2 regions of the Vibrio ishigakensis genome follow, and region 2 is predicted to be linked to the other one. Evidence: predicted binding sites of a transcription regulator. Region 2 holds the regulator's gene; the other holds the start of a gene.

Region 1 (15,991 bases), on a different replicon from region 2:
GCGCTTGGTGGTAAACCTGATACTGACGCGCAAGCTTTTCTGTCTGCTGCATCATAGGTAGCGCGCGGTCTAATCGGCCCAGTACGTGGTTTACCTCGCCGATAACGGATGTGCCCACAATGCGGCTTCTAAAGTCGTTGTTGTCAATTTGGCTTAGTGCCAGTTCAGCCAGCTCTAGAGCTTTCTCAGGTTTGCCTTGGTTGATGGCAACCAAGCCGAGTAGGGCGCTGACTTGGCCTTTCTCGTTGGCTGAGATGCTGATGTTGCGTTTTTCCAGTTCTACCTTAGCTTCGGCAAGCAAATCACCTACCGCGTTGTATCTGTGCTGGCTTTGAGCAAGCCATGCACGCAATAGAGGCAGTTTCGCTGTTTGATACAGCTGATCCGGTTCTAGCTCGGCAATGGCATTTTCTAGGGTTACTAGCTCACCGCCGTTAAACATGGCCCAGCCGTGCTCGCGCATGATGTCTGCACACAAGTCGGAGTCTTTGGCTTTTTGTGCGTGTGCCAGTGCTTTTACAGGACGATTGTACTTAAGCCAGGTTTTAGCCGCTTGTGTTTGTAGAGATAGCTCTTGCTGTGGCAGGTGAGTGCTGCGCTGGTGGGTCAGGAAGTCACTGAACAAGTTATGGAAGCGGAACCAGTTTTGCTCGTCTGTACTGGTATTAAGAAACAGACCAAACCGGTTTAGGTTTTCCAGCATATTCAGCGCGTCATCGCGTCCGGTCACATCCGCAATATGTTCATCACTGAAGTTATCCAGCACTGAACACTGCATCAGGAACTGCTGAGTGTCTTCGTCTAGGTAATCAAATACCTCTTCTGCCAGATAGTCCCATAAGTGTGTGTGATTGAAATCTTCAATCGCCAGTAGAGACTCTTTAATCGGCTTATTTTGTTGAATGGCTTGGATAGCCAGAAGCTGAAGTGCTGACGGCCAGCCCTCTACATAGTTGCGAAGATCCGTAGCGGTTGATTCATCTATCTCTTCTTTGGTACGCATGCTTAAGAAGCGTGACGTCTCTTCAGTATCGAATGCGAGCAGGTCATCGTCGATTTCAATCATAAGATCGCGTACACGAAGATTCGCCGTGCCCAGTGGTGGGTTAGAGCGACTGGTGACCACAACTGTGACGTTGTCTGGCATATGCTTGATAAAGAAGCGCATCGCTTCGTGCACTTCTTCATTAGTAATGAGGTGGTAGTCATCTAGCACCAAGTAGATTTCATGATGGGTACTAGTGAGTTCTGCGAAAATCTCGCCGAACAAGCTGTGCAATGATGAGAACTGGCGTTTTTCGATGAGTGCCAGAGAGTTCACACAGATGTTGTCGGTTGCTTTATTAATAGCGCGCACAAAGTAGGAGATAAAGCGGTAGCTGTCGTTATCGCTCTCATCCAGGCTATACCAGCCTACATGGGTTTTGTCGGCTAGCCATTGAGCTGCCATAGTGGTTTTGCCATAGCCGGCAGGGGAGCGAAATAGCACCAGCTTATAAAAGGGCGCTTGCTGCAAAAGCTCCAAAACACGGGGACGCACGATGGCGTTATGTAAGCGGCCGGGGCGAGTCAGTTTTGATGGAATCCACATTTGTGTCTTTACCTAGTCAGTTATTCTTATGTTTATGCTTTGGGGGAGTCGTCATTCCGGCACACTTGTAGGATGTACTCGGTTTGAAGATCCCGGAGTAAGCTAATGCTTTCCGGGATGACGGGGTAGCGCTGGCAGTGCACCTTGTCGTCTTATTCGCCTTTATATTTAATTCTGGTACGGCGTCTCATCCCTAAACCTCATCGATTCTAGATGAATAAGCACTGGATGTAATTTGATCACACCCCTGTTTGGTCTGATATTCACCTAAATTCACCGTCTACGCCTCAGATTTGTGAAGCCGATCTCAAATAGCTGGGTTTCGCTCTCAAGCAGGGATTGAGCCTGCACATTTTTCGTCGATGAAACATTCATTCTGCTCATAATTTGTCGTGATTGAACTCACGCTTTTTACAATTCTGAAAAATAATTCGGGTTACGGATATTCATTCCATAAGAGCGCAAATCATGACTTAACGTGATCTTGGTCTCGCCCTGTAGAGGGGAGGGGGGTGTTTATGGGATCTGGCTCAACAACTCTTTTTTCTCCTCATCCCTACGCCCTGTCTACTCCTCCTTATCCACCCCTCGGGTAGGAGGATGAACCATTGCCAGGGTTCGAGGATGATGGCCACAGTTGGAAATAAACACTAAGTGAGAGTTCTTAATGAAACCTGCACAACAAAAAAAATTCGACAAAGCTCAATTCCAAGCGAGCGTGAAGAATCACCTTACATCTACCTATGCTACCACTGTAGAAAACGCGTCCGACCGCCAATGGTACTTGGCAATGGGCCGCGCGCTAGCTGAACTCACCACTTTCGATCTGCTTGCAACTGAAGCGGATGCAAAAATCAAAAACGCAAAAAGCGTTAACTATCTATCACTAGAATTTTTGATCGGTCGTCTAACTGGTAACAACCTTATCAGCATGGGTCTGTATGAGCAGATCACTGACGCGATGGCTGAACTAGGTCATAACCTAACTGACCTACTAGAAGAAGAGCGCGACCCATCACTAGGTAACGGTGGTCTTGGTCGTCTAGCAGCATGTTTCATGGACTCATGTGCAGCTCAAGAATTCCCGACTGTAGGTTACGGCCTGCACTATGAATACGGCCTATTTAAGCAATCATTCAAAGATGGCCGTCAGCAAGAAGCACCTGATGCATGGCGTGGCGTTGAAGGCTACCCATGGGAAGTAGCTCGTCCAGAGCTTGCTCAAGAAATTGGCTTCTACGGTGAAGTTCAATGGGTTGTTGAGAACGGTAAAGAAGTTCGCAAGTGGGTTCCAGGCATGACTGTAAAAGCAATGCCATGGGATCTTCCAATCGTGGGCTACGAGTCAGACACGGTTTACCCACTGCGTCTTTGGGAATGTCAGGCAATTGCTCCTTTCTCTCTAGAAAGCTTCAACAACGGTGACTACTTCGAAGCACAGCACGCGCTAATCGATGCAGGTAACATCACTAAGGTTCTATATCCGAACGACAACCACGAGAAGGGTAAGACTCTGCGTCTAATGCAGCAGTACTTCCACTCGGCAGCGTCTGTACGTGACATCCTACGTCGTCACGAAGCGGCAGGTTACTCTCTAGAAGATCTACCAAAGCAAGAGACCATTCAGCTTAACGATACGCACCCAACTATCGCTATTCCTGAACTAATGCGCATCCTAATCGATGAGCGTGGTCTTGAGTGGGATGCAGCGTGGGCAATCAGCTCGCAAACATTTGCATACACCAACCACACACTACTTCCAGAAGCACTTGAGACTTGGCCTGAGTCGCTAATCCAGCGTCTACTTCCTCGTCACATGGAAATCATCTTCGAAATCAACCACCGCTTCCTACAAGAAGTACGTGCAATGTGGCCTGGTGACGGTGAGAAGCAAGCTAAGCTGTCTATCATCCAAGAAGGCTTCCATCGCATGGTGCGCATGGCGAACCTATGTGTGATCGGCTCTTACGCAGTAAACGGCGTAGCAGCACTTCACTCTGAGCTAGTTAAGAAAGACCTATTCCCAGAGTTCCACGAGATGTACCCAACACGTCTACACAACGTGACTAACGGTATCACTCCTCGTCGCTGGTTGAAGTTCTGTAACCCAGGTCTATCTGCGCTTATCACAGACAAGATTGGTTCTGAGTGGCCAGCGAAACTTGAGCAACTTGAACAAGTAGCTAAGTTTGCTGACGATGCTAAATTCCAGAAAGAATTCATGGCGGTTAAGAAAGAGAACAAACAGCGTCTAGCTGATTGGGTTTCTGAGAACATGGGTATTGAGCTAGATACAGATGCTATCTTCGACGTTCAAATCAAGCGTCTACACGAGTACAAGCGTCAGCACCTAGATCTGCTACACATCTTGTCTCTATACCACCGCATCATCAACGATCCTGAGTTCGATTGCGTACCACGCGTATGTTTCTTCGCAGCTAAGGCAGCTCCTGGCTACCACCTAGCGAAAGAAATCATCTTCGCAGTGAACAAGATTGCAGACAAGATCAACAATGACCCACGCATCGGCAACAAGCTGAAAGTGGTATTCATCCCTGACTACCGTGTAAGCATGGCTGAGATCATCATCCCTGCGGCTGACGTTTCTCAACAAATCTCGCTAGCGGGTAAAGAAGCATCTGGTACAGGTAACATGAAGATGGCTCTAAACGGTGCCCTAACTATCGGTACGATGGACGGTGCAAACGTTGAGATCCGTGAAGAAGTTGGCGATGAGAACATCTACATCTTCGGTCTTGATGTTGAGGGCGTGAAAGCGACTAAAGCACGCGGTTACAACCCATTCGACTACTACAATGCTGACCACCTATTGAAAGCGTCTATGGACCTACTAATCGGTGAAGAGTTCACTCCAGGTCAACCGGGCTTGCTGCGTGCAACTTACGACAGCCTACTAGACGGCGGTGACCCATACCTATGTCTTGCAGACTTCGCATCTTACGTGAAGGCGCACGAAGATATGGATGCTCAATACCGTGACCAAGCTGGCTGGGCTAAGAAAGCCATCCTGAACACAGCACTAGTTGGTAAGTTCAGTTCAGACCGTTCGATTCGCGACTACGTGAACAACATCTGGAAGCTAGAAGCGGTAAGCCGTTAATTAAAGTCTCCCAGAACTTAGAAATGAGTTCTGGGAACTTTGCGTAACAAGGTCCCGGATATTTCTTTCAGAATTTCCGGGATGACGACCAAAGCAGTGGCTGGGTCTGAAAGAATTCAATCGGTGCGCAGTTGCGCGCCAGTATCACAAAAACAACAATGAAATGGATGAAGGCGTGTTTCGTCTTCGGAGAGAGCGATGAAAGAACAATCCGCACTAAAAAAAGTCGCTGAAATGGCTCGTATTGCCGATAGCTATGTCAGTGCTTGGGGTGATGAGGCTTATGTGGAAGACGAGACCATTCGTCGTCTGCTAGCGTCACTAGGCTATGATACGAGCAGTGACGAAGCACTGCTAAAGTCTGCTGAGAAAAAACACAAGAAAGACGTACTGGCGGCAGTTAAAGTCGTTCGCGACGGTGAGCCAGTAGAGATCGAATTGAACCTAGGTGTGAGTGCTCGTGAAAGCGAGTTTGCTTGGCGTCTAGAAACTGAAAAAGGTGAAGTACTAGAAGGCTACCTTCAGTCGCAAATCGTTCGTGATGAGCGTGCTGATGGTGGTGCTTTGGTATTTGCCCTTCCTAACGAGATTGAGTGGGGCTACCACAAGCTGATCGTAACGCGTAAGCGTCGTAAAGCACCTTACGAAATGACTCTAATCGTGACTCCACAAGCGTGCTATAAGCAGTCTTCTATCGAAGAAGGCAAGAAGCTTTGGGGCCCAAGTGTTCAGCTGTACACCTTACGCACTCCACATAACTGGGGTATCGGTGATTTCGGTGACCTGAAACAACTGGTTGGCGATATCGCAGCGCGCGGTGGTGACTTCGTAGGTCTAAACCCAATTCACTCTCTGTTCCCAGCAAACCCAGAAGGTGCGAGCCCATACAGCCCGTCTTCTCGTCGCTGGCTGAACATCCTATACATCGATGTAAGCTCAGTACCTGAGTTTGCGCTAAGTGCGGAAGCGCAACAGAAGGTTGGCAGTGCTGAATTCCAGCAGCGTCTGCAGAAGGCTCGTGAAGTTCAACATGTGAACTACAGCGAAGTCTCTGATCTCAAGATGAGCGTGCTGCCTCTGCTTTACGCTGAGTTCAAATCTCGTCATCTAGACAAGAACACTGAGCGTGCTCAAGCCTTCCTAAACTTTGTTGAAGAGGGTGGCGATAGCCTGCTTCATCAAGCAGCGTTCGATGCATTGCACAAAGAACTGCACGATCAAGATTCAAATACTTGGGGTTGGCCTGTATTCCCTGAGAAATATCGTCGTTTCGAAACTGCGGCAACTCAGAAGTTCATCAAAGACAACCGTGAACTAGTAAACCTATACATGTACCTACAGTGGATTGCTGATACTCAAATCAACGAGGCGCAAGCTTTGGCTGAAGAGAAAGGCATGGCTGTTGGTCTATATCGTGACCTTGCGGTAGGTGTTGCAGATTCTGGCTCTGAAACGTGGGCTGACGAAGGCAACCTTATCCTTGACGCGAGCATCGGTGCTCCACCAGATATCCTAGGTCCTCTAGGTCAAAACTGGGGTCTACCACCGCTAAACCCTCAAGTGCTGCAAGCGACTGGCTATGATGCTTTCATCAAACTACTGCGTGCAAACATGAAACACTGTGGTTCTCTGCGTATCGACCACGTTCTTGGCCTACTTCGCCTATGGTGGATTCCTAAGGGTGAGAACGCGACTAAAGGGGCGTACATGTACTACCCAGTTGAGGATATGCTAGCAATCCTTGCGCTTGAGTCGCATCGCTTCCAGTGCTCAGTAATCGGTGAAGACCTAGGTACTGTACCAGATGAGATCGTAGGTATCCTACGTGACGCAGGCGTTCACTCTTACAAGGTATTCTTCTTCGAAACTAATGAAGATGAAAGCTTCATCAACCCAACAGAGTACACAGACCAGTCTATGTCTGCGCTATGTACGCACGACATGCCAACCCTACGCGGTTTCTGGCACTGTGATGACCTGAAACTGGGTAAAGAGCTAGGTCTGTATCCAAACGAAGAGCAACTTGCTGGTCTGTTTGATGATCGCTTGAAGTGCAAGCAAGGCATCCTAAACACAATTCGCCAAAACAACCCTCAGTTCCTGTCTTCAGGTATTGGTGAGAACGCGGAATACGTGCCAATGGATCGTTACCTGGCGAAAGCGCTTCAGCTTCACGTAGCAGCAGGCTCTTCAACTCTACTAAGTGTTCAGCTTGAAGACTGGCTAGAGATGGATAAACCAGTAAACATCCCTGGCACCGTGGATGAATATCCAAACTGGCGTCGTAAGCTGTCAGTGAACCTAGAAGAGATGTTTGCACGTGATGATGTGAACGAGATTGCTAAGTCTCTATCTGAGGTTCGTGAGAAGGCGTCTCACTAATTTGGTCTGACCAATTAAAGTGAAAACTTCTACTCGCTTCAAACTTTCAATTTTGTAATTAAGTTACAATCTGGAAGCTCTGAAATGCCCGCTCATTCAGCGGGCATTTTTTATGTCATAGGTACAACTGACAGCTAATAGCTTTCAGCTGTCAGCTGACCACCATTTTTGTAGCGGTGGTTGGCTAAATTGAATAAAAAATAACGAAAAAGCTAATAAACAACACAATAACAATGATTGGTTAGGGCTCGTGAATTACGAGAACTAAGGAAAAATAATTACAAATTACGGACTATTGAGGAGATTAGGCGTGATTAAGCCTATTGATAAAATTAAGAAAGCTTACCAGCAGTTAAGCCAAGCATCTTTTGCTGACCCATTTTCACTGCTTGGGCCATTTGTACGTGAGCAAGGTCGCTCACTGACGGTTTGGATGCCAGGTGCAGACCGTGTTGAAGTGCTAATTTCAGACAAGCGTATCGAACTTGAGCGTGATAAAGAGAGCGCATTCGTTCTTGCTCAAGATATCGACCTTTCTTTCACCCACTATAAGCTAGCTGTTCATTGGGGTGACACCGAGCAGATCCTTGATGACCCGTATCAGTATCACGCTCTTTATGAAGAATTCGATCATCTGCATACACCAAAGCAGATGTATCAACACATGGGTGCGCAGTTTGTAACGGTTGAACGTGATGGCAAAACCATCTCAGGTACGCGCTTCCTTGTATACGCACCTCATGCATCAGCGGTAAGCCTAGTAGGCGGTTTCAATGCATGGGATGGTCGTCGTAACCCAATGCAGCGTCTAGATTACGGTATCTGGGGTATCTTTATTCCTGAACTGCCAGAAGGCACCGCTTATAAGTTTGAGCTGAAAGGTCCAAACGGTGAAGGTCTACCTCACAAGCAAGACCCATGGGGCTTCCATCACGAGCAGTATCCGTCATTCTCTTCGGTTACTTATGATCAAACTAAATACCAGTGGCAGGATTCAGCTTGGCAGAACCGCCCAGTAACGCAAAAGCGTGGCGAAGCACTGTCATTCTATGAGCTTCACGCAGGTTCATGGCGTCGTGATGAGAATGGTGACTTTCTTAACTACCGCGCACTTGCAGAAGAGCTGGTGCCTTATCTAGTTGACCTAGGCTATACCCACGTTGAGCTAATGCCAGTATCTGAGCACCCGTTCTATGGCTCTTGGGGCTATCAGCCAATCGGTCTGTTCGCGCCAACTAGCCGCTACGGTTCACCGGACGATTTCAAATACTTCGTAGACAAGTGTCACCAAGCAGGTCTTGGTGTAGTTCTGGATTGGGTTCCAGCACACTTCCCGTCAGATGATCACGGCCTTGCTAACTTCGATGGTACGCCACTGTTCCACGATCCAGATCCGCGTCGCGGCTGGCACCAAGATTGGAACTCGTACATCTATGACCTAGGTCGTGAGCACGTTCGTCGTTTCCTAGTTTCGAACGCACTGTTTTGGTTTGAGCATTACCACATCGATGGCATCCGTGTAGACGCAGTAGCGTCAATGCTGTACCTAGACTATTCGCGTAGCCACGATCAGTGGATCCCGAACCAAGATGGCGGTAACGAAAACTACGACGCTATCTCGACCCTGAAGTGGATGAATGAGGAGGTGTACAAGCACTTCCCGAATGCGATGACTATCGCAGAAGAGTCTACTGCGTTCCCGGGCGTATCAGCGCCGACTTTCCTTGGCGGCCTTGGCTTTGGCTTCAAGTGGAACATGGGTTGGATGCACGACAGTCTTTCTTATATCAAAGAAGATCCGGTTCACCGTCAGTATCACCATAACACCATTACTTTCCCGCTAGTGTATGCACACAGTGAGAACTACGTGCTGTCTCTGTCTCACGATGAGGTGGTATACGGAAAGGGTGCTATCCACGACAAGATGCCAGGTGATGAGTGGCAGAAGACAGCAAACCTTCGTGCATACATGGGCTACATGTATGGTCAGCCTGGTAAGAAGTTGAACTTCATGGGCGCTGAGTTCGGTCAAACGGCTGAGTGGAACCACGACGATCAACTGCAATGGTTCTTGCTAGATTATGAGCGTCACCAAGGCGTACTAAATCTGACTCGCGACCTGAACAAGCTGTATAAAGACGAGTCTGCGATGCACGACTTGGACTATGATCCTCGCGGTTTTGAGTGGCGCCTACAAGATGCGGCAGAGGCAAGCGTACTTGCTCATGAGCGTATCGATGACAACGGCGAGCGTATCCTAGTCGTTTCTAACTTTACGCCAGTACCGCACCAAGAGTTCCGTTTAGGAATTCCTAATGAGGCTGAATACGAACTGCTACTAAGCACAGACGATGAGAAGTACAACGGTTCGAACACTGCGCTTCCAGCTAAGCTAGTGACCGAGAAGGTTGAGAGTGAAGGCTTGGAGCAGTCAGTACAGATGGTGCTTCCTCCGCTGGCTACTGTGTTCTATAAGAAGACTAAGTAGCTGTGAAGATACCGGATAAGCCAATTGGCTTTCCGGTATAATGAAATGGACCCACCCTTTACACGGCGTCGCAATGCGCCAAGATGAAGTTGAGTAAACAAGCATCTAAATAAGGGTAGGTCCACATGACAAATGTAACGGTCGGATTAGATATTGCCAAGAATGTTTTTCATGCAGTGTTCGTCACATCACGTGGGAAAATCACTCGTAAGAAGCAACTTAAGCGAGCTGCGACACTGCCATTCTTTGCCAAATTGACTCCTCAAGTAATAGCCATTGAAGCTTGTGGTGCCTCTAATCACTTGGCTCGAGAACTCATCAAGCTTGGGCATCATGTAAAACTTGTCCCCCCCGCAACATGTCACTTCGTATCGTCGTAAAAATAAAAACGACTACAACGACGCAGAAGCCATAGCAGAAGCCGCACAACGCGACAATATGACGTTTGTACCGGTAAAGACAATTGACCAACAAGATGCCCAAATGTATCTGCGCATCAGACAGCGTTTGATTAAACAACGCACTCAACTGATGAACCAGATACGAGGTTTGCTGCTTGAATATGGGCTTTGCGTGAATCGAGGTTTCTCAGCCTTACGTCGAACCGTTCCTGAGCTCCTAGAAGACCCCAATAATGAGCTAACCTGGGTAGCGAGAGAGTTGTTCAATGAACTCAACCAAGAGTTCATTGTATTAAACGAGCGTATTGAACAACTCGAGACCAAGCTGAAGGCTTTTGCTAAAGAGAATCACGTCTGCCAGATAGCGAAAAGCGTGGTGGGTATAGGACCTATCACTGCTTTAGCCTTGTATGCTGCAATTGGAAGTGGAACACAGTTCAAGAGTGGGCGACACTTCTCCGCTTGGTGTGGCCTGGTACCGAGACAATACTCAACTGGAGGAAAGTCTCAATTATATGGTATTACCAAAAAAGGTAATGTTGCACTCAGAGCTCTTCTGGTACACGGTGCAAGAAGTGCACTCCAATATGCAGATAAGAAAAACGACAGAGTAAGCGTCTGGGCGACTAAGTTGAAGCACGAGAAGAGCTTCAACAAAGCCTGTGTTGCATTAGCGAACAAGTTAGCGCGCATTGTATGGGCAGTAATCACACACAACAAACCGTACCAACTTAAAGAGGCGTAAACCAATAGCGATTACGCCATAAATTACATTTAAATCAGAAATTTTAAATAGCACACATCGTCAGTTGCGATACATTTTACATCGATGGTTAGCGGTCATCCCGCCCCAGCGAAACTCTGAAACCGTCATTGGCTCAAAGGAAGCCGTCGGTATGATAAAGAGCACTGGGTGCAGATTACATCAAGGTCATGAGTACGACACAACTCAATTAACAGGCCGGATATATGAACGACAATGACTCAATAACTAAGAATGAAAAATGACTTGCAAACTGGGTGGGTCCATATATGACGGTTTCTAAACAAAACTAGTTAATTAATGTCATCCCGGAAGGCTCTGCCTATCCGGGGTCTTTTTTTTTGCACTGAGTCTGAGTTAACCAATCTTTTCACTTCAATATCCAACACTTAGCCAATCCTTATCTACAATCAATAAACGTTAGAAAAGGAATTCTCTATGGCGACCTCTCTCTATGCCAGTCTGTTAGCCGCTTGGGTGCTTTACTTGGCTTTTCAAGTAATAAAGCAACGGCGTAAGCATCGCATCTCCCATGCCGATGGTGAGGTGGAAGACCTCAAAGTCGCCCGTGGCGCCCATTCAAACGCTACTGAATATATACCTATCGCTCTTATTTTACTCTTTTTAGCTGAATACAATGGTTTGTATACGCCTTTGGTGCATCTGCTTGGCTTATCGCTGGTGGTGGGGCGAGTTATGCACGGCCTGTCTATTTTGAATAAAAAATTTAAGGGGCGTTATTGGGGAATGATTCTGACTTTGATACCAATTTGTTCTCTGGCTGTAATTAATATCGGCTTGTCCCAGTTCTAGAGAGGCTTTATGCGACGATTCTGGCCACCGGCTTGGCTTCTAGTGTTAGTCGGCCTTCTGCTTAACATCTTAGCCATCTTGATATCCAGTCAGGTGATTGACGGGTTAGTGTCGAAAAATGGGAGCTTAAGTGAGGCGAGAGATAATAATCTACGCTCAATACAATTAGCTTGGAATCGTATCGAAAACCTAGAGCGTAAAAAAGAAACCATGGTGGTCATGTTAGCAAGTGAATCTGCACCAACCGAAACTCTTGATGAGTTAAAGTCGCAAATAGAAACTTGGACGGGAAAACAGGTGCCAGCGATATCGGTTAATAACCTTCAAACGCTTACTTTGCTGGTCGAGCAGCAACAAGACCAGCAGCGGGACTTTATTGATAACTACTATCTCGAGAACGTAACGTTGATGGAGAGCATGCACGAAAACGACGTTTTCATGAGCCATTACAAGAATATCGCACTGTTTTTACAGATCTTTGGACTCGCGCTTATCTTAGCTCGCGACCTTAGGCCCGGTTCAACATGATGGATTGACTGTGCTATGCTGTCGCTCTTCACGCTAAATAGCATGGATTAGGATTAGCGATGAGCGACAAAATCTATTTTAATACCTCTAAGAAGTTTAACCTTCGCCGTTCCCTAGTAAATATGACCACCCGAGTGCACCATAAGGTCGCCCCTAGGCATGCACGTAAGATGGCGCGAAAGCTGCTTCTTACTCCTGTTCGTTCTCAGGGCAAAAATACCATGCCTAAAGGTATGCTGGTGGACTCGATTTCGTCAGATCATGGCGAGTTAAAAACCTACCGTTTAGGCACAGGGCCAGTTTGGGTGCTCAATCATGGCTGGTCTGGCAGTGCTAACCAGTTCTTTCCATTAATGGAGTATATTGCTAGTAAAGGTTTCACCGCTCTTGGCTATGACCAACCGGCTCACGGCAGTAGTGGCGGGGCATACGGTCATATTCCAGCGTTTGTCGCGGGTCTTGAGGCGATTTTAGACAGTGAGCCAGAGGTTGCTGGTATTGTGGCCCACAGCATGGGTACGGCCTCTACCATTGAGTGTAAGCACGCTAAAGCTCAGACTGTGCCACTTCTATTGATTGCGCCTGTATTAGATTACCTTGAGAACCTCTTCGGTAGCGTCCGTCGTTCAGGCTATTCTATGAAGCTGTTTGAAGAAGTGGTGCAAGAGGTGAGTAGTGAGTATCACTATCCTATCCACACCATTGACCCGTACGGAAAGCTGAAACTGCGTCCTCAGCCTACGATCATTGTGCATGACGAAGGTGATAAGTTTACCAAGTTCTCAGTATCTGAGAAGGCGGCGAGTGAGATGGAAAGGGTAGAGCTTGTGGCCACAACCGGTCTAGGTCATGGCCGTATAATGAAGAGTGCGCCGGTGCAACAGAGCTTTGATGCATTGGTTGAATCAGCCGGGGTGACCGTCAGCTCGCGGGGTGAGTAGCATCTTACCAAATTTCAATAGATACATACCAAAGGCAACCATCCACAGTACTGCGGCCACATCTAGCATTTCCATAATGTATTGTGGGAAATAAGCCACACCCAGTGAGCGCACTAGCGCCGACAAAACAAGGGCGATAAACGCCACGCGCATTTGTGGCCCTTGATAGATATTTCTACCTGTGTGACCCATAGTCACGCGCGCAATCATCGCCAGAATTAACCCCGACAATGCGCCTATCGCAAATATGTGTAGCGCATTGTGTGACAGTAGAGCGTTAGTGGTGATGCCTTTCACCAATAGATAAGTTGGAATACACGCATAAGCTAGGTGTAGTGACCAGACTAAAGGCTCACCTAGGGTGCGATGAGGCTTCCAGCGCATCATTCGAATCGCTTGGAATAGACCCGCCCAAATAAACAGAGGTGTTTGCAACTCTGCCAGGGTCATAGGGAAGAAGCTCAGGATAAACAGCAGGGCTAAAGGAAGGTTTGCTGCCATATCCAGCCACAATTGAGGTTCTGGCTTATCAAAGTGGAAGCGACGCGCGGTAAAGAACGGAATCACGCGCCCGCCCATCACCGATAGGAGCAACATAAACCACCACAGCATGGCTTGCCATACAGAGGTCGAGCTAAAGGGCGCGACACCAGTGACAGTGGCAAAGCTTGCGAAGTTCGCAAAGATAGCCAGTGCAAATAGGGGTACGAAAAACAGATTGCGCCAACCCTCAGATTTCACCACTCTAAAGCCAACCTCGTATGCGGTAACCACTAAAAATAGAGCATCGATAATGGCTATCACCCAAAGTGGAGTAGAGGTCCAGAAAAGAATTCGAGGCGCTAACCAGAGCCCTACAATAACGCCCAAGCGTGTACTCTTTGTTCCGTTAACGCCGGTCCAGTTTTGTACCGCGGTCAATACAAAACCGGCAACAATCGCCATAGAGAAGCCAAATAGCATCTCATGGGCATGCCACCAAAGAGCAGGCACAGACAGAGCTTCAGGTTGACCATGCTGAAACGCATAGATCCAAACTGGGATCGCAATAAAGGCATAGAGTGCACCTAAGAGAAAGAAGGGCCTAAAGCCTAAGCGCAGAATGGCAGGGATAGCCTCTTCTTTTGCTTTGTCTGTTATGTTGAGCATGACGAAAACCTTAACATGTATTTTGATTGCAACTTTATAGTAAGCGCACAAGCTATGCAAGCTGTGAAATAAAAGATAGCGCAAAACAAAAAGCCGCAAACAGCGGCTATATAAGGATTTCGGAGACTATTTAATTGAAGAGGCGGTTGTGGAAACTGAGATTGTATCAACCACAGCTTCCGAGTGCGCTAGACCGCTAGGTTCATGTTCAGTTGAAGCTTATAGGGCAGTTTATTCAACTTATGATGAAGAGATTTTTTAGTGCGCTCAATGTCACGACACTGCAGATTCTCATCTTCTGGGATTGCAACATCTATGTGCACCCTAAGCTCATTACCTACCTTAGTTACTGCAGATACCGAAATATCCAGAGGCTGAGCGTCGTTCTCATTTGAAACTTGCTTGATAACCTGATCACATACAGATTTATCCGCAGATTTATTTAGAAGCTCCAACACCGCACCTTTGAGCATATCGAAAGGTACCTTTAGAAAGTAACCGCCCATCAGCAGCATCATTACTGGATCAGCATAGACCGAATAGGCTGCTAGTGTGGTTTGGGACAAAACCCAAGCTGCAACGAACCCAAGAAGAACGGCCAGACTGATCAGGGCATCCATCTGCCACTGTTTTCCCTCTGCATCAATAAGCCCAGAGTTCAGGTTCTTGTTCATTCGCTTGATGACTAGCCAACCCAGAAGACAGCCCGCGACATTGACGACTCCAAACAAGGTTGCGATAGACGCATCCACAGGACGACCACCGCTAAACAGTGACATGGCTGCTGAATAAAGAGAGGCAACTACTACGCTGAGAATAACCGTCGCTTTTACGGAAATAACGATGGGTTCCAAAGCTGCAAGTCCGAGTGGGAACTGCGTGCGAGAAGGATTAGCGATGTATTTGGCGGCGACTAAAGAGAGAAGTGTCAGTAGAAGACTGATCAGAGAGTAAGCACCATCAAACACGATAACTAGAGAACCAACCCAGAGTCCAACCACCACGCCCATGACCGCAAAGCCTAGGCAAAGGATGGCGGAGAAGGTGAGGATGCGACTTTCAAGATTGGTTTTATTGCTACTCATTGTAAACCTTTTGGGTTAACGACTAAGTTCATTGTTCGGTAACCAAGGCAGATTCTCAATGAACAATTGGATGCCTAAGATAGTGTGAAATAAGTTATTGAATTTAAATTGTTTAAAATCAACTACTTAAGTGCCATGGTGAAGTGTCAAAAAATATGACGCTCACTGAGTGCGTTAAAATCCGAACAGATACTCACTTAGTTTATCGCACAGCCAACTCATGCTTGGGTTGGAGTCCATGCCACTGGCTGTAAACATGCAATAGTCTTCTTGAGTAAGACCATAAGTATGTTTAATGACAGCAAGTTCTTCGGATCTAAGTAGATGTCTTATTAAAGGCTCAGGAAGTACTCCCCAAGCGCCTTCGCTCTCGATGGTAGAGAGGATATAGTCGAAGCTTGAAAAGCCGATATATTTCAATGAGAAAGGTTGCAGCTCTGGGTTGTCCTTTTCGTTCAGATACGCCATTGATGCCTGTGGTGCATTACGTAAGTCTTCATCTGAAACACGGCGCTTTTTGCTAAGTGGATGACCTGACTTACACACCGACATCATGCGAATCTTGCCAATTGGAGTATAGATAATCCTAGGGTCGTCTTCTCGTTCGTAATCCACACCAAAGGCAAAATCCACCTGTCCGGTTTCCACTAGATTGGCTAGGTCGCCACTGGATGCGAGCACTATGTTGAATGAGGTCGCTGGAAATTTATTATTCAGCTTGTGAGATAG
Region 2 (15,991 bases):
TTATGGGTTATAGACATACTTCTTTACCTATCGAAGGCGTACAGTTCCATCCAGAATCGATCAAGACCGAACAAGGTCACGAAATCCTGAAAAACTTTCTGAAACTGGTCTCATAACGAGCCGTTATTAGACCTAGCTCTTAGTACAATTATCTATCCTGCTTCACATTGTCTATATTTCATCCCGATTTAGGGGGGATTTATATACAGTTTACCCTTGAACTAGTTAATAAATTGTTAATACAATGCGCTTACAGAGGAAATCTCTTTTGAACTTTGTTATTAGCAAATTTTCTAACTTAGTGTCAGGAGAGGAAGTAAAAGGAGCACAACATGTTTTCAGAAGTAACCCGCAAAGATTTCGATGAGGTAATGCTACCTTGCTATAACCCGCTACCAATGATCCCTGTTAAAGGTGAAGGCTCGCATGTTTGGGACCAGCAGGATAAAGAGTATATCGACTTCGCTGGTGGTATTGCGGTGAGCTGTTTAGGCCATTGTCACCCAGTGATGGTGAATGCGCTAACAGAGCAAGCGAGCAAGTTGTGGCATTTAAGTAATGTGATGACAAATGAGCCGGCATTGCGTCTGGCTAAGAAGCTGATCGAGCTTAGCTTCGCCGACAAGGTTTTCTTTTCTAATTCGGGTGCGGAAGCAAACGAGGCAGCACTTAAACTGGCACGTCGTTATGCGGTAGACAAGTTTGGTCCAGAAAAATCCAAGATCATCGCCTTTAACCAAGGCTTCCATGGCCGCACCTTCTTTACTGTAACCGTTGGTGGTCAATCTGCATATTCAGATGGCTTTGGTCCTAAGCCGGGTGATGTAGAGCATATCCCATACAACGATATCGAAGCCTTCAAAGCGGCTATTTCAGACGAAACCTGTGCAGTAATGATGGAGCCACTACAAGGTGAGGGCGGTATCGTACCTCCAACTCCTGAGTTTGTGCAGACTGTGCGTGAGCTGTGTGACAAACATAATGCGCTGCTTATTTTCGATGAAGTACAAACCGGTAACGGCCGTACAGGTCATTTCTATGCATACCAAGGTCTGGGTGTGACTCCAGATATTCTAAGTACCGCTAAGTCACTAGGTGGCGGTTTCCCTATCGGTGCCATCCTAACTACCGATGAGATCGGTGCACACCTTAAAGTGGGTACCCATGGTTCTACTTATGGTGGTAACCCATTGGCTTGTGCGGTAGCTGAAGCCGTGGTTGATCACGTATCTGCAGCAGATGTGCTTGACGGCGTGAAAGAACGCGAGCAGCTTTTCCGAGCCGAGCTTGAGCGCATCAACGCTCAATACCCAATCTTTAAAGAGGTTCGTGGTAAAGGTCTGCTGATCGGTGCTGAGCTCGTAGACGAGTGGAAAGGCCGTGCACGTGACGTATTGGTAGCAGCAGGTGATGAGGGCTTAATGGTCCTAGTTGCTGGTGCTAATGTGGTTCGTTTCACCCCATCACTGGTTATCACCCCACAAGATATCAAGGAAGGATTTGCTCGCCTCGAAGCCGCAGTGGCGAAATTATATAACGCTTAAGTTTTCTATCAGGAGGATAGTGCGATGTTGGTAGTACGCCCAATAACCAAGGAAGATTATAACGCTCTCTATATGTGTGCAGAGGAGTCGGGGCATGGATTTACATCCTTGCCGGTGAACGAAACCCTGCTGAACAATCGAATCGATCATTCAATAAATAGCTTTGCTAAGCCCGATGTCACCGAACCCGGAGATGAGGGGTACTTGATGGTTGGGTTCGATAGTGAAACCGGTGAGGTAGCCGGCACTACAGGTATAGAGGCCGCGGTTGGTTGGGACGTACCATTTTATTCTTACCACATCAGCAAGGTGGTTCATTCATCCCAGGCTTTGGGGGTTAACAACGTAGTTCGTCTGTTGACTTTCGGCAATAATTACACCGGATGTTCTGAGATCTGTACCCTGTTTCTACGCCCGAGCTTTCGAGGCGGCCTCAACGGCAGATTGATGTCTAAGTGTCGCTTCTTAATGCTGGCAGAGCACCCACATAGATTCTCACAGACCATCTTTGCTGAGATGCGCGGTGTGTCTGATGCTGAGGGCAAGTCTCCATTCTGGGAATGGCTACAGGACCACTTTTTCTCTATAGATTTTACCCATGCAGATTATCTAACAGGTACAGGCAACAAGGGCTTTATTGCTGATTTGATGCCTAAGCTGCCTATCTATATCAACCTATTGAGCGAAGAAGCCCAAGCTGTGATTGGCAAGGTGCATGACAACACCAAACCTGCTTTGCGTCTTTTGCAAAAAGAAGGCTTTATCTGCCGTGATTATGTCGACATCTTCGATGCAGGTCCAACGGTTGAATGTGACCTAAACAATATCGATACCGTAAGGCAATCCTTCAGAGCTAAGGTCTCTATCGCTGAACACAGCAGCACACAGCACTATCTGATCTGTAATACCTCTTTTGAAAACTTCAGAGCGGTGGCTCAGCCGGCAGCCTTCGACAATGAATCCCAGACGGTGATCTTGTCTAGAGAGGTGGCAGAGGCTCTAGAGGTCGCCAGCGGTGATTGGGTGCGCATGACCGCACAATAGGTTCAATAAAACAAACAAGGAACGATTGGAATGACAACGCATTTTATTGCAGGGGAGTGGATCTCTGGCCAAGGCGCCGATATCCAGTCTCAGTCTCCGTATAACAGCCAAACTATCTGGCAAGGACACAGCGCAACTGAAGGTCAAGTAGAGCTAGCGGTAATGGCCGCACGCACTGGCTTTCTTAGTTGGAAAAAGAAGAGCTTTGCAGAGCGCGAACAGATAGTATTGCGCTTTGCAGATCTAGTAAAAGAAAACGCTGAGCTGATCGCTGAGACCATTTCTAAAGAGACGGGTAAACCTATCTGGGAAACTCGCACAGAAGCCGCTGCAATGGCGGGCAAGATAGGTCTATCCATCAAGTCTTATCACGAAAGAACCGGTACTAAACACAAGCAGGTAGGTGCCAACGATGTGACCTTACAACATCGCCCGCTGGGTGTGCTAGCTGTGTTTGGCCCATATAACTTTCCAGTACACCTTCCAAATGGACACATAGTTCCTGCACTTCTTGCTGGCAACACTGTGGTGTTTAAGCCATCTGATCTGACTCCGCTTTGTGGTGAGCTTGCAGTCAAACTATGGCAAGAAGCAGGCCTTCCATCGGGTGTGGTCAACCTAGTGCAAGGTGGTAAAGAAACGGGTATCGCACTAGCGAGTTCAAATAAGATCGATGGCCTATTGTTTACCGGTAGCGCTAATACCGGTCATATCCTGCATCGTCAGTTTGCGGGTCAGCCAGAGAAGATGTTGGCGCTAGAGATGGGGGGCAACAACCCGCTTATCGTCTCTGAAGAATATGGCGACTTAGATGCAGCTGTGTACACCATTATCCAGTCGGCGTTTATCAGTGCCGGTCAGCGTTGTACCTGTGCGCGTCGTCTTTACGTGCCGCAGGGTGAGGCCGGTGATGCTTTGGTCGCTCGTCTAGTAGAGGTGACTAAGCAGCTTAAGATGGACCAGCCGTTTGCAGACGACCAACCTTTCATGGGCACGCTCATCTCCCGCACTGCAGCGCAGCAGATCGTTGCTGCGGCAGAAGAGTTGGTAGGTAAGGGCGCAGAGTACCTTCTCAAAGGTGAGCTTGGTGAGAGTGCTTTCTTGTCTCCGACTATCCTTGAAGCTTCTGCTATCGATACCCTACCGGATGAAGAGTACTTCGGTCCACTGCTGCAGGTTGTGCGCTATTCTGGCTTTGAGAAGGCGATTGAGCTGGCTAACGACACTCAATATGGTTTATCGGCTGGGCTAATCTCGACGCGCGATGCTGAGTGGGAACAGTTCTCTGATGAGATCCGTGCCGGAATCGTGAACCGCAATCGCCCGATTACCGGAGCTAGCGGTGATGCACCATTTGGCGGCCCGGGTGCTTCTGGCAACCTAAGACCGAGCGCGTTTTACGCGGCGGATTATTGCGCGTATCCAATGGCATCTATCCACGGTGCTGAGCCATTATTGCCTGAGTCTCTATCACCGGGCATCACCATGTAATTTCAAGGAGGGAATATGGGAGCTGAACAACTGTTCGAGCAACTTTGGGGTGATTTTTGCGAGCGTCTGTGCCCGTCATCACACACGATTCATGAGTTGCTAAAGCAAGACCAAGCTTTGATTAACGACCACATCGCGTTGCGCACCTTTGGTGTCGACCCTGTGTCATTGCCGACTCTAGCCAAGCCTTTTATTGAGCTTGGTTACGAGAAAGGTGGCGACTATGTGTTCGAGAGTAAAAAGCTGATTGCAGAGCATTATCAGCACCCTGACCCTAAAATGCCAAAGGTGTTTATCAGCCAGCTTCAACTGCACCTGTGCTCGAATGAGTTGCGTAATGTTGTGCTTAAGCTGGTAGACCAAATCGATGCAGACAAGCTATCTGGCTCCGATTTCTTACATCAAGGTCGCTTGTGGGACCTTAGCTATGGTGAATATCAGATCCTAGCCAGCGAGAGTGAGTATGCAGCTTGGGTTGCGGCGCATGGCTATGGAGCGAATCATTTTACGGTAAGCGTGAATCAGTTGGCTGAGTATGAGGAAGTGGCTGAGGTGAACGGCTTTTTGAAGCAAAAAGGCTTTGCCATTAACAGCTCGGGTGGAGAAGTAAAAGGCTCTCCTAAGGTGTTATTAGAGCAGTCATCGACTATGGCGGACAAAGTGGACGTAGCATTCTCTGATGCTGTGCACTCTATCCCTGGTGGGTTCTACGAGTTTGCCAAGCGTTATCAAGATAACCAAGGCGAGCTCTACCATGGCTTTGTGGCCGCCTCGGCAGACAAGATATTCGAGAGCACCAACAATTAGGCATAAAAAAACCGCTACTAAGTAGCGGTTTTTTTGAATCTGAATTCGGCTTAGCGAGTACCATATACCACGATAGTCTTACCGTGAGCTGAGATAAGGTTCTGCTCTTCTAGCATCTTCAAGATACGACCTACTGTCTCACGAGAACAACCAACGATTTGGCCGATTTCTTGACGAGTGATCTTGATTTGCATGCCATCTGGGTGCGTCATAGCGTCAGGTTGTTTTGCAAGATTCAGTAGAGTCTGTGCGATACGACCAGTAACGTCTAGGAACGCCAAGTCACCAACTTTTTGGCTAGTTACTTGTAGGCGTTTCGCCATTTGTGAAGACAGACGCATTAGGATGTCTGGGTTCACTTGGATTAGCTGACGGAACTTCTTGAATGAGATCTCTGCAACTTCACAAGGTGATTTTGCACGAACCCAAGCTGTACGCTCTTGGTCTTCTTCAAAAAGACCTAGCTCACCGATGAAGTCGCCTTGGTTAAGGTAAGAAAGAATCATTTCTTTACCTTCTTCGTCCTTAATTAGAACGGCAACAGAGCCTTTGACGATGTAATACAAAGTTTCCGCTTTTTCACCAGCGTGGATCAGCGTACTTTTAGAAGGGTATTTGTGGATATGACAGTGGGACAAAAACCATTCTAATGTTGGATCCGTTTGAGGTTTACCTAAAACCATATTCTTATCTTCCTCTCTTTAGCGAGCATATTTGTATTGTTGCCTATGAGTGTTCAAGGCTTGTAGTTGCTGCTACTACTTTTATTTTGTACTACGAATAGTATCCTTTTTTTTGCCACATTTCTTGATTTTGATCGGTCAGAATTGCCGAAAATGTAAACAAAATTGTGGCTTTTATCACAGTCTCGGACAAGAGTGTGTGCTGTGTATCGTTTAGCCTATCTTTCCGGTTTCTAAAAGCTGTTGCAGGATAGGTCTGATAATCAGCTCCATCGCAAAGCTCATCTTGCCTCCCGGCACAACTAAGGTGTTGTGGCGAGACATAAAAGAGCCATCAATCATAGCCAGCAGATATGGGAAATCGACATTTTTAAATCCGCGCATTCGAATCACCACAAAACTCTCATCTAGGCTTGGGATACCTTTCGCATTTAGCGGGTTTGAGGTGTCTACGGTCGGAACGCGTTGAAAGTTGATATGTGTACGTGAAAATTGCGGGGTGATGTAATTCAGATAGTCGTCCATTGAGCGAACGATAGAGTCGGTAACCGCCTCTCGAGAATGACCACGATCGCGAGTATCACGAACGAATTTTTGTATCCACTCCAAGTTTACGATAGGCACCATGCCGATCAGAAGGTCCACATGCTTGGCCACATGACAGTTGTGGTCCACTACCGCGCCATGCAGGCCCTCATAGAAAAGCAGGTCGCTGTTCTCAGGCAGTTCTTGCCACGGAGTAAAGGTACCCGGCATCTGATTATAGGGAACTGCTTCATCGAAGGTGTGCAGATAACGGCGTACCTTACCTTCGCCTTTCTCACCGTACTCTTTAAAAAATTCTTCTAGGGCTGGGAAGTCGTTAGCCTCAGGGCCAAAGTAGCTGATGTGTTTACCTTGCTCTTTGGCTTTGCGAATAGCGACATCCATCTCGGGGCGAGTAAAGCGATGAAAGCTATCGCCTTCTACCCACGCAGCCTGAACCTTCATCATGTTGAACATCTTGCGAAAGGTTTCTGAGGTGGTGGTAGTGCCTGCTCCAGAAGAACCGGTTACCGCTATGATGGGATGCTTGGCTGACATGACGTTCCTTGTCGAATGTGAGTTTATAGTAGTTGTGAGTTTTGGCTTACTTTGATGTCTATTGTCTCATGCAATTCTGAATAGACGATGACAGCTTGTCCGTTTTTTAGCTGCATAAGCACCTGATCGACTTTGTCTTGTAGGCTTGCCTCGACACTTCCATAGTCTGTGCCTTCACGAAGCACGAATTCTTTGACTAGGTTTTCTAGGGTCTCAGGGCTAATTTCTTGCCAGGGTACGATCATGATTTACATCTTGGTAATAAATTGAAGATACAAATTTATCATAAAAAGCGGGAACCACCATCTCCAACCAGAATTTTGGTGACGAAGGAGTGCCCTGAATAAAGCCAACATGCCCGCCTTTTGGCATTAGGTGGTAGGTGATGTTGTCTGCCAGCTTGAAATTTGGGATGACCTCATCGGTCATAAAGGGGTCATCCTTGGCGTGGATCAGATTTATTGGAATAGAGGTCTGATTTAATTTAGGAAGGCCCGAACATTTTTGATAGTAGTCACGCGCATTCAAGAAACCATGCAAGGGAGCCGTAATCGCATCATCAAACTGATGAAGGAAGCGCATATTCTGTATGGTCTCTCTATCGATCCCAAGTTTGTCTTCCAACAGGTGAAGTTTTTGTAGGGCCGACTGCTTTAGCGAGCCCAATAGGTAACTGTTATAAAGCTTTGAAAAGCCACGCTCGATACGTTTGGAGCAGGCGGCTAAATCCAGTGGTGCCGAGATGATGGTCGCTTCATTCAGTAGAGGTTGGTCGGCGTACTTGGCTAAGTAGTTCACCAGCATGTTACCGCCAAGGGAGATGCCTACTGCTACTTTGGGATTGTATGGGAAGCGTTGGTGCAGGTGCTCTAAGAAAAGGCGCGCGTCTTCGGTTTCTCCCGAGTGGTAGGCTCTGGCCTGCTTGTTTGGTTTACCGCTACAACCGCGAAAGTGCATCATCACCGATAGCCAACCTCTTTGCGCAAAGGCTTGCATCAGACCATTAGCGTAAGGGCTGTTGAAACTTCCTTCTAGTCCATGAAAAAGCACAAAAATAGGTTTGCGATAGGCTTGAAGTTGATTCCAGTCTTCGCTCCAGGCGAGATCTAAAAAGTCACTGTCTGGGGTTTGGATGCACTCCCACATGGGAGTAAATAATGGCGCCTTGCGCACAAACCTAGGCAGCAGGGTCTGCAGGTGAGGGTTGGTCATGCTCCAATGTGGCTTGAATAGGGTATCCATACTTTTAATGCTTACTAAAGATAAAGGCTATGTGTTCCGCTCCCAGTTGATGGCAGTAGTCATCGGTTAAATGTGGCACCTCTACCTTATCTAACTGCAACTGATGGATGGCATCGACAATATCGGCTTGTTGCTGGCGCTCTAGGTGGAGTTCGAATTGCAGAGACTCACGATATAGGGTGTCAGGTAGGTGCTGCTTTGTTTTACGTCGCAGTTCGCGAAACTGGTGCAAAAGTGGCTCGGTGCGTCCAAGGCTTTGGAGCATTCGCGGCCACTCTTGGTTTGGAAAAGATAGCTGATGTTGATCGAGCCAACGAAGGGCAAGCAGTAGATTTACGTTGCCGTGAAATTGATTCTGTAGGGTAAGGCACGCCTCTTTGATTTCCCGCTCGGAGTAGTACTGTAGGCTAAATTGCCACAGGCTATCGATGGTCAAATTGCTATTGGGCGTGCTTTCCGTCATAGATTCAATTCTGCGTCCAGTTCAGCCTGCATACTCTCTAGGGTCTCTTGGTCACTCATCCATTCCATTTCGACCTCTTCGAGCTCCGCTTTGGCTTCGGCTTGTTGGCTTAAGACCTGAGTAAGTTTAGCCTTATTTTTCGCCTGATACATTTCTGTATCGCTAAGTTGCTCTTCAAAACCTTCTAAAGCTTGGTTGAGCTTATCCATATGGGTTTCGAGTTTAGTGATGTTCTTTCGTATCGGTGCGGTTAGCTTGCGAAACTCGGCCTGCTTACGCTTGAGGTCTTTTTTAGCCGCTGCTGAATTCTCTGTGCTTTTTGGATCAGCATTAGATTCGGCTTTTTTCTGTTGCTTTTGTTGCTCGGTCAGCCATTTGTAGTAATCCACAAGGTCGCCGTCGAAGGGCTCTACCATTTGATCGTGTACGAGATACAAATCATCTGTTGTCGCTTTCAATAGATACCTATCGTGACTGACGATTACCATAGCACCCTCGAAGGTTTGAAGGGCAAGGGTAAGTGCTTGACGCATATCCAGATCTAGGTGGTTGGTGGGTTCATCCAGAAGCAATAGGTTAGGTTTTTGCCAAACTAGCAAAGCTAGCACTAGGCGAGCCTTCTCACCCCCGGAGAATGGAGCAACCTTATCTAGAGCCTTATCTCCTTGGAAACCGAAACTACCTAGGTAATCACGCAACTGTTGTTCAGTATGCTTGGGCGCTATCTGCATCATGTGTTGCAGTGGTGTTTCCTCTGGATGGAGGGTCTCTAGTTGATGCTGAGCAAAGTAACCAATCTTCACACCTTGTGAGTAGGTACACTCACCGGCTTGCGGTTGCAACTCTCCGGAGAGCAATTTGATCAGAGTAGACTTACCCGCACCGTTGCGACCTAAAAGACCGATTCGACTGCCAGGAACTAGGTTTAGCTTGATCTGATCGAGAACGCGCTTGTCACCATAACCAGCACTGACTTGATCCATCATTACGATAGGGTTAGGCAGTGCATCTGGCTCTCTAAACTCGAAGCTAAATGGGTTATCAAACTGAGCGGGTAGTACCTTCTCCATGCGCTCGAGCGCCTTAATTCGGCTTTGTGCCTGCCTTGCTTTAGAGGCCTTGTAGCGGAAGCGGTCGATATAGCTTTGCATATGCGACATCTGCTTTTGCTGCTTCTGGTACATAGCCTGTTGCAACACTAGCTTCTCGGCACGCTGCTTCTCGAACGAAGAATAGTTGCCCGTATACTCGTTTAGGGTCTGGTTCTCGATATGAATGATTCGGTTGACCACAGGATCAAGGAAATCACGGTCGTGGGAGATAACTACGAGCGTGCCGCGGTAGCTCTGAAGCCAGCGCTCTAGCCACATTACCGCATCCAGATCTAAGTGGTTTGTTGGTTCATCCAGTAGTAGTAGGTCAGAGCGACACAATAGCGCTTGGGCTAGGTTGAGGCGCATACGCCAGCCACCAGAAAACTGGGTTAGGCTCCAATCCATTTGCGGTTGAGAAAAGCCCAGGCCATCGAGAAGCTCAGCGGCACGAGCACGGATAGAGTATCCACCTATGGTCTCAATCTTGCCATGCAGTTCTGCTACTTTAGTGCCATTGTTGTCTGCTTCAGCCTGAGCAAGGTCGGCCTCGAGCTGACGATATTCACGGTCACCATCGATCACATACTCTAGAGCTGAACGTTCTAGGGCAGGGGTCTCCTGTGCAACCCAAGCCAGCTCCCAATGTTTTGGCTGTTTGAAATCCCCTGCATCTATGGACAATTCATCCTTCATCAACGCAAACAGGGTGGATTTACCACAGCCGTTCTTGCCCACAAGGCCAACCTTGTCGCCGGGATGAATGGTCGCTGTCGCATTGTCGAGAAGTGCTTTACCACCGCGCAGCAGTTGGATTTCAGAGAAAGTAATCATGAGAGCCGTATATTGATAATCTTGGCAGGCATATTAGGCGTTAGTGTGTCAAAAGTCGAACATACCTAGCATTAGCTAAGGTTTTGCAATGAATTTAATATGTTAGGATAGAAGCCTCGAAGGGAATTATGGGAAGACGTCAAGGAATGACAGAGGAAACCGCAAATAGCTCACCTAAGGTTTTGGTGATCTATGCACACCCTGAGCCAAACAGCTCAGTAGCCAATCGCTCTATGATAGAGCAGATCAAAGCGCTACCTAATGTCACAGTGCATGACCTCTATGCCGAGTATCCTGACTTCTTTATTGATATTGCAGCCGAGCATGAGCGCCTGTTGCAACACGACGTTATCGTCTTTCAACATCCAATGTTTCTCTATTCTTGCCCTGCATTACTAAAAGAGTGGATGGATAGGGTGTTAGATAAAGGCTTTGCTTTTGGACAGCAATGTTCCTTAAAGGGTAAACACTGGCGTAGCGTTATTACTACCGGTGGTAAATCTGAAGCTTTTTCTCCTGAAGGTTACAATAAATACCCTCTAGAACAGATACTGCAACCCTTTGAACTGACCGCTGCCTTATGCCAAATGCACTGGTTTGAACCACTCATACTCTATTGGGCTCGTAACGTGTCAGACGTTGAAAGACTGCAGCACGCTTTAGATTATGCCAAGTGGCTGAGTGACCCATTCTCCGAGCTCAATGGAGGTAACAATGGCGATAAATAACGACCTTATCCAAAGTGGCGTGCTGTTCCTCAGTGCTGCTGTGATCGCAGTGCCATTGGCTCAAAGACTAGGACTTGGCAGTGTCATAGGCTACCTAATTGCAGGTGTCACTATTGGCCCTTGGGGGTTTGGCCTTATCAGCGATGTGGATGCCATACTCCATTTCTCTGAACTCGGTGTAGTGCTCCTTCTATTCCTGATTGGTCTAGAACTGAATCCTAAGAAACTGTGGGCTATGAGAGTCCCTATATTGGGTTTGGGTGGTGCTCAGGTGGTGTTGACTACATTGTTGATCGCCATGGTAGCTAACTTTTTAGGGCAGTCTTGGGCAAGTAGCCTTGCGATAGGTATGGGGCTCGCGCTTTCTTCAACCGCCATCGCGCTGCGTATCATTGATGAGCTTGAATTGTCAGGCAAAGAAGCGGGGCAGTCTGGCTTTGCGGTGCTCCTTTTCCAAGATATCGCCGTGATCCCTATGCTGGCATTGCTTCCCGTTCTGGCTGGCAATGTGGCCGGTAATTGGTCTGATGTAGGTATTAAGGTCGGGGCCGTTGTCGGTCTATTGGTGGCAGGTCACTTCTTGCTGCGACCGCTATTTAGGCACGTTTTACTGAGCGGCACACGAGAGCTTTTCACTGCAGCAGCTCTACTAGTGGTGTTGGGTATCGCTGTGTTTATGCAATACCTTGGTCTTTCGATGGCTTTGGGGACTTTCTTAGCTGGTGTACTGCTTGCAGAGAGTGAATATCGCCACGAGCTTGAGATAACCATAGAGCCGTTCAAAGGTCTTTTACTTGGTTTGTTCTTTATCTCGGTAGGGATGTCGGTAAACCTTGGCCTTCTTCTTGAAAAGCCAGTGCTTATTCTGCTCACTGTTGTAGGCCTAGTGGTGCTGAAAGGCTATATCTTATATGGTTTAGCCCGTTTGTTCGGTTTGAAATCTAAGTCTCGCAGTCGCATGTCGGCCATCCTGAGTCAGGGGGGTGAGTTTGCCTTCGTTATCTTTACTGTAGCCCTCGCGTTAGGACTATTGGATGATTCGGTTTCGAGTTTTTTGCTGGTGGTAGTAAGTTTGTCCATGGTGACTACGCCACTTCTACTTAAGGGACAAAGTTGGTGGTACGCGCGTAGTATTAACTCGACTCAAGAAGAAGAGGCCGCAGAGCCTATGGGTGATAGAAAGCCGAGGGTTATCGTGGCAGGTTTTGGTCGCTTTGGTCAGGTGATAGGGCGCTTGATGTATGCCAATAAGGTGAAGATAACCATCTTGGAGAGTGATGCGAGCCAGATAAAACTGCTGCGTAAGTTTGGCTATAAGGTTTACTACGGTGAGGCAACCAACCTTGACTTGCTAAGAGCAGCCGGAGCAAATACCGCTGAAGCCATAGTGTTATGTACCGACTCTCCTGATGAGGTGCTACAAACTGCAGACCTGTGTCAGCAACACTTCCCGCATTTAAAAATACTGGCTCGTGCCCGCAGTCGTGTAGAGGCGTATCAATTGCTTAACCATGGTGTGACCTCGTATTCACGCGAGACCTTCTTAGGGGCACTGGATTTAGGTCGTCAGCTTCTTATCTCCCTAGGAATGCACCCACACCAAGCCACCCGAGCGCAAAAGCATTTCAATAAACTCGACAACACTATGCTAGAAGAGCTGATGCCACAGCATAGTGATGAAAAGAATCTGGCTCTTAGAGCCAAGGAAGCACGTAAAGAGCTAGAAGAGATCTTCGATCGTGAGATGGAGAACGAACGTCAATCTAGCCATTTTTGGAACAAAAGAGATGAACATTAAAAAGCGATTCATTGCTGGAGCGCAATGTCCAGAATGCAGCGAAACGGATACCTTACGTTGGTGGGAAGAAAATAAGGTGGAATGGGTTGAGTGTGTGGCTTGCAATCACACCCAGCAGCGCCTAACCAAAGAACAAGAACAGGCTGCGTCGGAGCAATCTGTTATCGGTATTTTTAAGCCCTAGCAATCCCCATACTTAATCTGTATGATTGCGGCTCTTTTTTGAACAATCACTATTCGGAGTGACTATGAAAATCGACAATAACTCAGTTGTAAGCCTTGCTTACCAAGTAAAAGTGGAAGAAGGCGTAGTTGTTGATCAAGCGAGCGTTGAAGCTCCTCTAGACTATCTGCACGGCCACAACAACCTAGTTACTGGCCTAGAAAATGCTCTAACAGGTCGCTCTGTGGGTGAGAAGTTCAGCGTAACTGTAGGCCCTGAAGAAGCATACGGTGAGCATAGTGATGCTATGGTTCAACGTGTTCCTGCCGACGTATTCCAAGGCGTTGAGCAAATCGAAGTTGGCATGCGTTTCCTAGCAGACACAGACCAAGGCCCTATCCCAGTTGAAGTGACTGAAGTAGATGGTGACTTTGTAGTAGTTGACGGTAACCACATGCTGGCTGGCCAAACTCTAACATTTGATGTTGAAGTTGTTGCCATTCGTGAAGCAACTGCAGATGAGATCGAGCACGGTCACATCCACAAAAAAGGTGGCTGCTGTGGTGGCGGTGAAAAAGCTGACGACCACGAATGCTGTGGTGGTAAAGGCGATTGCTCAAACGGCGACGACTGCTGCTCAAGCCACTAAGAATTTTTACAACCTTAATGTGCTAAAAGCGCACTTTGAGTTTGTTTAGTTATACTAAGCCTCCCAATCATTGGGGGGCTTTTTTGGTTTTAGAACGAAGGAAATGTTATGCAACAACCGATCAGTATCGCTATCCATGGTGGCGCCGGCACCATCTTAAGAGAAAAAATGAGCGCAGAGCTCCAGCAAGAAGTGCTAGGTGTTCTGGAGGCTTCAGTACGTGCAGGTTATACGGTGCTTGAACAAGGTGGCGATGCGGCCGATGCGACTATAGCGGCGGTTAAGGTGATGGAAGACTCTCCGCTATTTAATGCGGGCAAAGGTTCAGTGCTAACCCATGAAGAGCATATCGAGATGGATGCCTCTATCATGCATGGTAAAGACCTCAATGCTGGGGCAGTTGCAGGTATAAAGGGAATTAAGAACCCAATCGAGCTCGCCAATTCAGTGATGAAAAACAGCAATCATGTGTTCTTGATTGCCGATGGCGCGCACAGATTTGCCAAGGCGCAAGGCTTTGAGTTCGTGGATGAGTCTTACTTCATTACTGAGCGCCGAGTTGAGCAGCTCAGAAGCATGAAGGCTAAAGGAGAGTTTGCGCTCTCTGAGAGTAAATACCCAGATGACAAAAAATACGGCACTGTAGGTGCAGTGGCACTGGATAGCCAAGGTAACCTGGCAGCCGCTACCAGTACTGGCGGCGTAACCAATAAGAAGTTTGGTCGCGTGGGTGATAGCCCAATCATAGGCGCTGGCACTCATGCTGAGAACGGTAATGTGGCCGTGTCCACTACAGGCGTAGGCGAATACTTTATCCGTAAGCAGGTTGCAGGCGATCTTGCTGCACGCATGCGTTATCTGAATGAAAACGTTCACACTGCTTCAGAGCATGTTATTCATGGTGAGTTAGAAGCTATGGGCGGAGAGGGCGGTTTGATTGCCCTTGATGCTAAAGGTGATATTCATTTTGCGATGAACAGCTCAGGTATGTACCGAGCTGCTATCGATGTTCACGGTAATCTTGAAGTAAAGATCTACGCGGACGAGTGACTATTAGTAATGAGGCGGTGGCGTCTCTTCTGATTGGTCGGCAAGGTTGGAGGTTTCCATGTTCTTCACCTTGCCAACAATATACTTCATCTGCTGCTCCATCTTACTGATCAGCATCTGCTGTTGGCTTAGCGCCTCGTTTAATTCTTCGATGGTTTGCTCTTGAAAAGCCATTTTGCATTCCAAGTCATCCACTTTGTGTGTGAGCTGCTCGATGAGCTCACTAACTTCTGCTTTGTTAGTCATAACCAATATTCTTCGTTTTTAATAGTGAGCAAGTTTACATTAGGGAACTATTTCAAAAAATAGGGTCTATAAGCTATCAATTCAATTTTCTGTGTGTTTATCTCTTTCTGACATGGAAATGACAACAATATGTTGCTGTAATTGAACGATAAAACGTACACTTACCTGTATTCGCACGACTAGCTTTGCATTAGACTGCAAACAAACGGTCACGAAAAAGTGGCATTTTATGTGCCCCACAACCAATGGCTTGGCCATGAATTGGAGATTTAAATGAAATCAATGCTAAAACTTTCTCTGCTTGCAGCTACCGTTGCGCTAGCAGTAGGCTGTCAAAAAGAAGAAGCACCAGCAGCAAACACTGAAGCTGCTCCAGAAGCGACGACTGAAGCTGCAGCAATGCAGTTTAATAACGATGATGAAAAAGCAGCGTACGCAATCGGTGTTTCTTTCGCGACTTACCTGAAAGCAAGTGTAGAGAAGCCTCGTGAGATTGGCATTGACCTAAGCGACGAGATGGTTCTTAAAGGCATTACTGATGCATTCTCTGGTAATGCTGGCCTGAACGAAGATGAAATCCGCACAGCTCTAGAAGGCCTAGACAAGCGTGTTAGCGATAAGATGGCTGCAGATGCAAAAGCGAAATCAGAAGCTGCACTAAAAGCTGGCGAAGATTTCCGTGCAGAATTTGCTAAACAAGAAGGCGTTCAGCAAACTGAGTCTGGTCTTCTATACCAAGTTGAGACTCAAGGCGAAGGCCCAACACCAAAAGAGACTGACGTAGTTAAGGTACATTACGTAGGTACTCTAACTGACGGTACTCAGTTCGACAGCTCTGTAGAGCGTGGCGAACCAGCTACATTCCCTCTAAACCGTGTTATCCCGGGTTGGACTGAGGGCGTTCAGCTAATGAACGTTGGCTCTAAGTACAAGTTCGTTATCCCGCCTGAGCTAGCATACGGCGACCAAGAGTCTCCAGCTATCCCTGCAAACTCTACTCTAGTATTTGAGGTAGAGCTTCTAGGTATCGAAACTCCAGAAGCAACACCAGCTCAATAATCTTGAGTGATTGATT

What was found. The regulator CRP, encoded in region 2, controls carbon source genes, mostly activating them, when cyclic AMP is high. The targets are predictions, from matches to a motif close to TGTGANNNNNNTCACA.
Positions count from the first base shown of each region.
Region 1: Pcarn_RS18900 (glycogen/starch/alpha-glucan phosphorylase) is a predicted target of CRP. The motif match lies at 1,983-1,998, and genes of this name have one in related genera.

Region 1 covers NZ_AP024882.1:1,113,067-1,129,057, forward strand. Annotated here, with positions in the region: gene malT (HTH-type transcriptional regulator MalT) at 1-1,591, opposite strand, end outside; gene Pcarn_RS18900 (glycogen/starch/alpha-glucan phosphorylase) at 2,259-4,712, shown strand; gene malQ (4-alpha-glucanotransferase) at 4,911-7,094, shown strand; gene glgB (1,4-alpha-glucan branching protein GlgB) at 7,405-9,582, shown strand; partial or broken gene Pcarn_RS18915 (IS110 family transposase) at 9,708-10,728, shown strand; gene Pcarn_RS18920 (MAPEG family protein) at 11,185-11,559, shown strand; gene Pcarn_RS18925 (hypothetical protein) at 11,569-12,087, shown strand; gene Pcarn_RS18930 (alpha/beta hydrolase) at 12,147-13,028, shown strand; gene Pcarn_RS18935 (NnrS family protein) at 12,993-14,177, opposite strand; gene Pcarn_RS18940 (cation diffusion facilitator family transporter) at 14,366-15,262, opposite strand; gene Pcarn_RS18945 (LysR family transcriptional regulator) at 15,437-15,991, opposite strand, start outside.
Region 2 covers NZ_AP024881.1:208,331-224,321, forward strand. Annotated here, with positions in the region: gene Pcarn_RS00965 (anthranilate synthase component II) at 1-116, shown strand, start outside; gene Pcarn_RS00970 (aspartate aminotransferase family protein) at 333-1,544, shown strand; gene astA (arginine N-succinyltransferase) at 1,569-2,588, shown strand; gene astD (succinylglutamate-semialdehyde dehydrogenase) at 2,619-4,079, shown strand; gene Pcarn_RS00985 (DUF1338 domain-containing protein) at 4,095-4,886, shown strand; gene crp (cAMP-activated global transcriptional regulator CRP) at 4,937-5,569, opposite strand; gene Pcarn_RS00995 (phosphoribulokinase) at 5,783-6,652, opposite strand; gene Pcarn_RS01000 (YheU family protein) at 6,676-6,897, opposite strand; gene Pcarn_RS01005 (hydrolase) at 6,872-7,894, opposite strand; gene Pcarn_RS01010 (TIGR02444 family protein) at 7,899-8,357, opposite strand; gene Pcarn_RS01015 (ABC transporter ATP-binding protein) at 8,354-10,282, opposite strand; gene kefG (glutathione-regulated potassium-efflux system ancillary protein KefG) at 10,429-11,010, shown strand; gene kefB (glutathione-regulated potassium-efflux system protein KefB) at 10,997-12,808, shown strand; gene Pcarn_RS01030 (YheV family putative zinc ribbon protein) at 12,798-12,992, shown strand; gene slyD (peptidylprolyl isomerase) at 13,057-13,620, shown strand; gene Pcarn_RS01040 (isoaspartyl peptidase/L-asparaginase family protein) at 13,729-14,670, shown strand; gene Pcarn_RS01045 (SlyX family protein) at 14,674-14,916, opposite strand; gene fkpA (FKBP-type peptidyl-prolyl cis-trans isomerase) at 15,190-15,975, shown strand.